2 regions of the Peribacillus phoenicis genome follow, and region 1 is predicted to be linked to the other one. Evidence: riboswitches for the same ligand, from Rfam matches in the RefSeq annotation. Region 1 holds a riboswitch; the other holds the start of a gene.
What was found. Region 1 has a riboswitch for S-adenosylmethionine ahead of ABC374_RS04205 (methionine biosynthesis PLP-dependent protein). Riboswitches for the same ligand answer to the same signal wherever they lie in the genome.

Region 2: it holds a riboswitch for S-adenosylmethionine, as region 1 does, so the genes downstream of both, mtnW (2,3-diketo-5-methylthiopentyl-1-phosphate enolase) here and ABC374_RS04205 (methionine biosynthesis PLP-dependent protein) in region 1, are expected to answer to the same signal.

What each region holds. Positions count from the first base shown of each region.
Region 1 is NZ_JBDFMF010000001.1:838,861-842,878, forward strand. Features, by position in the region: gene ABC374_RS04195 (type B 50S ribosomal protein L31) at 1-127, shown strand, start outside; gene metC (cystathionine beta-lyase) at 240-1,421, opposite strand; gene ABC374_RS04205 (methionine biosynthesis PLP-dependent protein) at 1,418-2,530, opposite strand; SAM riboswitch class I at 2,617-2,730, opposite strand; gene fumC (class II fumarate hydratase) at 3,059-4,018, shown strand, end outside.
Region 2 is NZ_JBDFMF010000001.1:2,859,700-2,863,717, reverse strand. Features, by position in the region: gene ABC374_RS13990 (pyridoxal phosphate-dependent aminotransferase) at 1-904, shown strand, start outside; SAM riboswitch class I at 1,036-1,189, shown strand; gene mtnW (2,3-diketo-5-methylthiopentyl-1-phosphate enolase) at 1,295-2,527, shown strand; gene ABC374_RS13980 (2-hydroxy-3-keto-5-methylthiopentenyl-1-phosphate phosphatase) at 2,534-3,193, shown strand; gene ABC374_RS13975 (methylthioribulose 1-phosphate dehydratase) at 3,190-3,819, shown strand; gene ABC374_RS13970 (cupin domain-containing protein) at 3,844-4,018, shown strand, end outside.

The DNA of each region.
Region 1 (4,018 bases):
AACATATCCATTATTAAAAGTGGAAATCAGCTCGGATACGCACCCTTATTATACAGGAAAGCAGAAGTTTGCTGAAAAAGGCGGACGGGTGGATCGCTTCCTGGATAAATATAATATGAAGAAATGAAAGTCAGGCCATCGGGAAATCGATGGCCTTTTTTTATGACTGGGTAGAAATAGAGTTAATAATGATGCAAGGAAAAAGGGTGCCCATAATATATGAGGCACCCATCCTTTATTCATTTTGCAGCAATTGCTTCCCCTTTGGCAATATTGACTAGGGCCGCATCAAAGTCCTTGATTATATCGTCCGGGTTTTCAAGTCCGACAGAGAGGCGGAGCAAGCTGTTCGTGATGCCTCGCTTTTCCCTTTCATCAGCAGGCATGGCAGCATGGGACATTTTGGCAGGGTAGGATAATATGGATTCGACCGCCCCTAGGCTTACGGCAAAAACAGGGAGCTCGACAGTGTTTACGAAGGAACGGAAGATTTCCTCACTTTCCAATTCAAAAGATAGGACCGCCCCTGCTCCAAGTGACTGGCCTTTCTGGATGGCGTGCTGTGGATGATCGGCTAGGCCGGGATAATACACTTTTTTCACCAAGGGCTGCTCCTTTAAATAGGCTGCAATCTTTTCTGCCCCTTTTTGTGAATGTTCCATTCTAACTGACAAGGTTTTCAAACCTCTCATTACAAGCCAGGCATCCTGTACACCAAGGACCGCTCCAAAGGAGTTTTGGAGCGAACCGAGTCTTGCCGCCAATTCCGGATCTTTCACGACCGCAAGCCCAGCTACCACATCACTATGTCCGGATAAAAACTTCGTCGCGCTATGAAGGACAACATCAGCGCCCAGATTCAGCGGTTTTTGCAATGCGGGTGTCAAGAATGTGTTATCAACAAAACTTAAGGCACCGGCTTTTTTTGCGATATCACATACAGCTTGAATATCGGTCACTTTAAGTAACGGATTTGAAGGCGTTTCGATGTATATGGCCTTGGTATTTGGCTGAACGGCCGCTTTGACGCTTTCAAGGTCCGTCATGTCAACGAAGGTATGCTCAATATTGAAACGGGTCAATACGCTAGTGACCATCCTGAAAGTTCCGCCATACACATCTTCGGAAATGACGATATGGTCTCCGGCAGACAATAGCAGGAAGGCTGTTGAAATGGCAGCCATACCTGATGAAAAGGCAAAGCCGTGAGTGCCTTCCTCAAGATCGGCAATGATATCTTCAAGTGCTTCGCGAGTTGGGTTCCCGCTTCTGCTGTAATCATATTTGCCGAATTGATCGATATCGGATTGATGGAAAGTCGATGCATGCTGAATGGGGACGCTCACACCGCCCGTTGCCGGATCGAATTTATGTTGATTATGAAGTAATTTCGTTTCAAAGCTAAAATCATGACCTGTCATCGTAGTGCCTCCCTTTTTACATGTGTGAATGCTTGCTGCAGGTCACCAATCAAATCATCGCTATCCTCGATGCCAACGGAGAAGCGGAGCAGGCGATTACAAACCCCATTTGCCGTTCTGACCTCAAGCGGTATATCGGCATGTGTTTGTGTGGCAGGATAGGTGATGAAGCTTTCAACCCCTCCAAGGCTTTCTGCAAAGGAAATTAATGAGAGCGATTGTAAAAATGGGTTAACAGCCGCTTCATCAATGATGCGGAAAGAAATCATGCCGCCTCTGCCGGGATACAATACATCCGTGACACAATCATGCTCCGATAAGTAATCTACAAGTATTTTGGCATTCTTTTCATGACGCTCCATCCGCAATGCCAGGGTTTTCATTCCGCGCATCAACAGCCAAGAATCAAATGGGCTCAAGACAGCTCCAGTACCATTATGATGGAAGGCAAGTGCATCACATAATTCAGCGCCGCTAGCAACGATCAGTCCGGCGAGCACATCATTATGACCACCGAGATACTTGGTTGCACTGTGAATCACAATATCCGCTCCAAGCAGGATGGGTTGTTGAATAAGAGGCGTGTAAAAAGTGTTATCAACGATTAACAATAAATTATATCGTTTGGCCAATGCGGCAACAGCGCTAATGTCCGTTTGCTGCATAAGGGGGTTAGTGGGAGTTTCGATGAAGATGGCTTTCGTGTGAGGAGTGATGGCTTTTTCGATATCCTCCAAACAACAAGTGTTTACATAGTCACACTGCAATCCCCATTTTTTAAAACCTTGTTCTAACAGACGATATGTACCGCCATAAAGATCTTCGCTGACAATCCATGCATCCCCGGATTTAAAAAGGGCGAGAATGGTTGAGATGGCGGCCATTCCTGAACTGCAGGCATAACCTTGGTCTCCTTTTTCCAGATCGGCGATGGATCGCTCCAATAGCTGGCGTGTAGGGTTACCTGTCCTTGTGTAGTCGAATCCCGTCGATTGGCCAATTCCTTCGTGACGAAAGGCTGTTGAAAAGTATACCGGCGGATTGACTGTTCCTGTCGCCGTTTCGCTGCGATTTCCTAATTGAGCAAGATATGTTTCAGTTTTATACATGGTTTTCACTGCTCCTTTGAGTTATATAAAATAAAAAAAAGTCTTCTTTAAGAAGAAGACTTTGATTAAGTAAGGATGAGTCATTCTTCTTATCTTCCAAGTTCACAAACTTGTGGAATTAGCACCTTTTCATTGGTTTGAAACAAATGAAGGTTGCTGAGGTGTCATCGGGCCATTCCCTCTACCTCTCTCGATAAGAGTTTAGATTATTCAATTTCTTTTGAATTTACTATATATACAAAATACTGTCAAGGACATTTTGGGAGTGATGATGCTTTGATGTTCATGGCCAGGTCAATCGAAGCCTAGCGGTGCCTACACTTTATGTATCAAAAAAGAATATCCGAATTTTCATATAAACATGAAGGGAACATGGATTTTCCAGAAAAAATGGAAAGGGTCAGCGGGATATTTTTGCTTTAAAATAATAAAGTTTGTACAATGTATGGAGAGAAAGAATAATCCGACATTATTCATTTCATATGCAAAAGGTCTTCAATGAATAGTGCAAACATAGGAGGAGAACACATGGAATACAGAATCGAACGAGATACGATGGGTGAAGTGAAAGTTCCTGCTGATAAATATTGGGGAGCACAAACTGAGAGAAGCCGTAACAATTTCAAAATCGGTAACGAAAAAATGCCGATTGAATTAGTTCGTGCATTTGCATACGTTAAACAAGCTGCGGCAAAGGTGAACCATGATCTTGGTGATCTTTCCGAAGTTAAAAAGAATGCCATCGTCAAGATTTGCGGCGAAATCCTTGAAGGTACACTTGATGAACATTTCCCGCTTGTAGTTTGGCAAACTGGAAGCGGCACGCAAAGTAATATGAACGTGAATGAAGTGGTCGCTAACAAAGGGAATGAATGGTTAAAAGAAAATGGTGAATCGGAAACCCTTCACCCGAATGATGATGTAAACAAGGCTCAAAGCTCAAATGATACGTTCCCGACCGCCATGCATATTGCAGCCTTTATGGAAGTCGCTGAAAAATTGGTTCCTGCCATCAAAGCCCTTCGTGATACATTCGATACAAAAGAAAAAGAATTTTGGGATGTCGTGAAAATCGGCCGGACACATCTTCAAGATGCTACACCATTAACATTAGGACAAGAAATTTCCGGTTGGAAAGCGATGCTCGATAAAGATTTGGCAATGATTGAGGAAAGCAGCCAAAAATTATTGAACCTTGCTCTAGGCGGAACGGCTGTAGGAACCGGAATCAATACAAAGAAAGAATTCCCGGGACTTTCTGCCAAACAAATTGCCGCGGATACAGGATATCCTTTTGTCACATCTGATAATAAGTTCCATGCATTGACTAGCCATAACGAAATCGTCTACGCACACGGTGCTTTGAAAGCATTGGCGGCGGATTTAATGAAAATTGCGAACGATGTCAGATGGCTGGCAAGTGGTCCAAGAAGCGGAATCGGCGAAATAGCCATTCCGGAAAACGAGCCGGGCAGCTCCATCATGCCT
Region 2 (4,018 bases), 2.0 Mb from region 1:
CAAGCTGGATCCGAAAAGTGAAGTGGCGATTCTCTTCGGGGGAAAGGCAGGTCTTGTCGAACTGCCGCAGTGTTTATTGAATCCGGGTGATACGATTCTTGTTCCGGATCCCGGCTATCCGGATTATCTTTCCGGTGTTGTTTTAGCCCAGGCAAAGACCGAGTTCATGCCCTTGACAGAAGAAAATGATTTTCTTCCAAAATACAGTGACATACATAAAGAAGTACTTGATAAAGCGAAAATGATGTTCTTGAACTATCCGAACAATCCCACAGGTGCTTCTGCAACTGAAAGTTTCTTTGATGAGACCGTCTCTTTTGCAAAAGAGCATTCAATTTGTGTGGTCCACGACTTCGCTTATGGAGCGATAGGATTCGACGGTAAAAAACCGGTAAGCTTTCTCCAGTCAGAGGGAGCGAAGGAAATAGGAATAGAAATATACACACTATCGAAAACATACAATATGGCAGGGTGGAGAGTCGGCTTCGCAGTGGGGAATAAGAGTGTCATAGAAGCTCTTGAACTATTACAAGACCATCTTTATGTGAGTCTATTCCCGGCGATACAAGAAGCTGCGGCAAGCGCTTTGCTTGACTCGCAGAGCTGTGTAGAGCAGTTAGTGCAGATGTACGAGGGCCGAAGGAATGTTTTCATTGAGGGATTGAGGGCAATCGGCTGGGATGTCAAAGCTCCTGCGGCATCATTTTTTGCCTGGCTCAAAGTACCTAAAGGTTTTACGTCCGAGCGTTTTGCAGACTATTTATTAACGCATGCCCACGTTGCTGTTGCCGCAGGAAATGGATTCGGTGAATTTGGCGAAGGATACGTCAGGGTAGGGCTGCTGACTTCGGAAGATCGGCTGAAAGAGGCTGTGGAACGGATAAGTAGATTAAAATTATTTTAACCACAATGATATATCCGATTAATTCACCCTTAAATAGTTAAAACTTATTGACAAAGTAGGGATTACCTGTCAGAATACAAAATAAATTCTTAATCTTTCGATACTTGGATGCAAATTTATATATCAGCGTTTTCTTATTTTGAGCAGGTGGAGGGACTAGCCCTATGAAGCCCAGCAACCGACCGTAATTCCATTGTAAAATGGGGCGGAATTCTTCGCCGGATTTTTCTTGAAATCCACAAGGCACGGTGCTAATTCTTGCAGCCAATGGCTGGGAGATAAGAAGATGGCTTTTTAAAGCCTCTTCTTTATGAAGGGGCTTTTGCCATTTTGAGACCAGTTCAGGTTAATGACATCCAGAGTTTACTAACGTGATATAGGAGTGATCAAATGAGCGAGTTAGTCGCTACTTATTTAATTCATGATTCTAAGGGGAATCATGAGAAAAAAGCAGAGAGCATTGCCTTGGGATTGACTGTCGGAACATGGACGGACCTGCCCCATTTGGTCCAGAAACAACTGGAAAAACATAAGGGACGCGTCGTATCGGTGACACCACTTTCTGAAGAAGAGAGGGCAAACAGCTACTTTAATCGTAAAGTATACCGTTCGCTTATTAAAATTGCCTATCCGGCAAGGAATTTCACCAATGATTTACCTGCAATCCTCACGACGGTCTTCGGCAAACTTTCATTGGATGGAGAAATAAAACTTATCGACTTGGATTTTGTCGGTGATATTCAAAAAGCCTTTCCAGGGCCGGAATTTGGCATTGAAGGCATTAGGGAAAAGGTTGGCGTTTATAACCGGCCCCTGGTGATGAGCATCTTTAAAGGTGTATTAGGAAGAGACCTAACATTCCATAATGAGCAACTGAGGCAACAAGCATTAGGAGGTGTCGATCTAGTTAAAGATGATGAGATCCTCTTCGACCAGGACCTGACTCCATTTTTCGATAGAATAAAAACGGGAAAAAGAATATTGAATGAAGTTTATGAAACCACTGGCCACCGAACTTTATATGCTGTCAATCTATCAGGGAAAACATTTGAATTATTGGATAAAGCAGAGCAAGCGGCTGATGCAGGGGCAGATGCCTTGTTGTTCAACGTTCATACATATGGTTTGGATGTATTGCAGGCCTTGAGTGAACATGATCGTATCAAGCTGCCGATCATGGCGCACCCCGCATATAGCGGGGCATTGGCAGCTTCATCATTTTATGGGGTCGGCTATCCATTATTGCTTGGTAAATTAGTAAGGTTATCAGGTGCGGATTTATCCTTGTTCCCATCCCCTTATGGAAGTGTCGCACTTGAAAAAAAGGAAACCTTGGCGATTGCTGAAGCTCTGACAAAAGATGAACTTTCATGGAAAAAAGCTTTCCCTGTTCCTTCTGCTGGCATTCATCCGGGCATGGTTCCGGACCTAATCAAGGATTTTGGAATCGATAGTGTGATTAATGCCGGAGGTGGAATTCACGGGCATCCTGATGGAGCAGAGGGCGGGGCAAAGGCTTTCCGTTCTGCTGTAGAAGCCGTACTGGCAGGAAAGGACCTATCTGAATCGGCGCTTGAGAATGAAACACTAAAAAAAGCTCTTGTGTTATGGGGAGGCCTATAAGAAATAATGAAACCGATCATCTTTTGTGATTTTGACGGAACGATCACCAACACGGATAATATCATTTCCATCATGAAGAAATTTGCGCCTCCGGAATGGGAAGCGTTGAAAGACGGTGTCCTTCAGCAAAAAATCAGTATATCTTCAGGAGTAGGGGATATGTTTTCCCTGCTTGATAGCGGCTTGAAGGATGACATCATCCAATATGTAAGAAAGACGGCCGGCATTCGTCCAGGGTTTTATGAATTCGTTGAGTATACGAAACAAGCCAACATCCCTTTATATATCGTAAGCGGGGGCATGGATTTTTTCATTGCACCGCTTTTAAATGATATCTTGCCAACAGGGTCCGTTTATTGCAACCATGCATTTTTTGATAAGGAAAAGATTTATATTGAGTGGCCACATGCTTGTGATGATCAATGTAATAATGATTGCGGTTGCTGCAAGCCATCCATTATGAGGGAAATTACGGGTGCGGAAGATTTTAAATTCGTTATTGGAGATTCGGTAACGGATTTTGAAGCTGCAAAACAGGCCGATTTTGTCATAGCCCGTGACATATTGCTTGAAAAATGCGATAGGGAAGGGATTCCACATCAAGGATTTGAAACGTTTTTTGATGTAATTGATATTTTAAAGCAGCAGAAGGTGGTTAAAGCGTGAACAATCATTCTAAAGAATGGCAGGAGCTGGCAGACATTAAAGCTGAACTGGCCGAAAGGGATTGGTTTATGGGAACTAGCGGGAACTTGTCTATTCGGGAGCCCAAAAGCCCTTTCTTTTATATTACGGCAAGCGGTAAGGATAAAAGGAAGCAATCGGATTCGGACTTTTTACTGGTGGATTTAAATGGAAAGCCAGTTGAAGAAACGAACCTAAGACCATCGGCCGAAACTTTACTTCATACAGTCATTTACCGGAAAACGAATGCGAACTGTGTACTCCATGTCCATACAGTTGAAAATAATGTGATATCCGAATTGTACGGAGATGAAGGCCAAGTTTCTTTTCGTAATCATGAAATCATTAAAGCAACCGGTCGGTGGGATGAAGATTCGGAACTTCGGATTCCAATCATATATAATCATGCTGACATTCCGCTGTTATCAGATAAGTTCGAGCCACATGTCGAAGAAGACTCTGGCGCCGTGCTGATCCGCAATCATGGTATTACGGTTTGGGGTAAAAGCGGACTCGAAGCAAAGAGAATACTTGAAGCTTGCGAATTTTTATTTCAATATCAACTGTTGCTTAATCAACAAAAGGCGTTTGCGGGTTCTTTAAGATAAACACTCATAGAGGAGGAATGAATGATGGCGACGATCAGATTCCATGAAACAAACGAGGTTATTGAAAACGGTGAACAGGTAAAAGGATTTTTAGAAACACAAGGGGTTATTTATGAGCAGTGGGACATTTCTAAATTACCGGCCCATCTCGTGGAAAAATACGATCTAACAGATGCTGACAAGGAGGAAATCCTAGTAG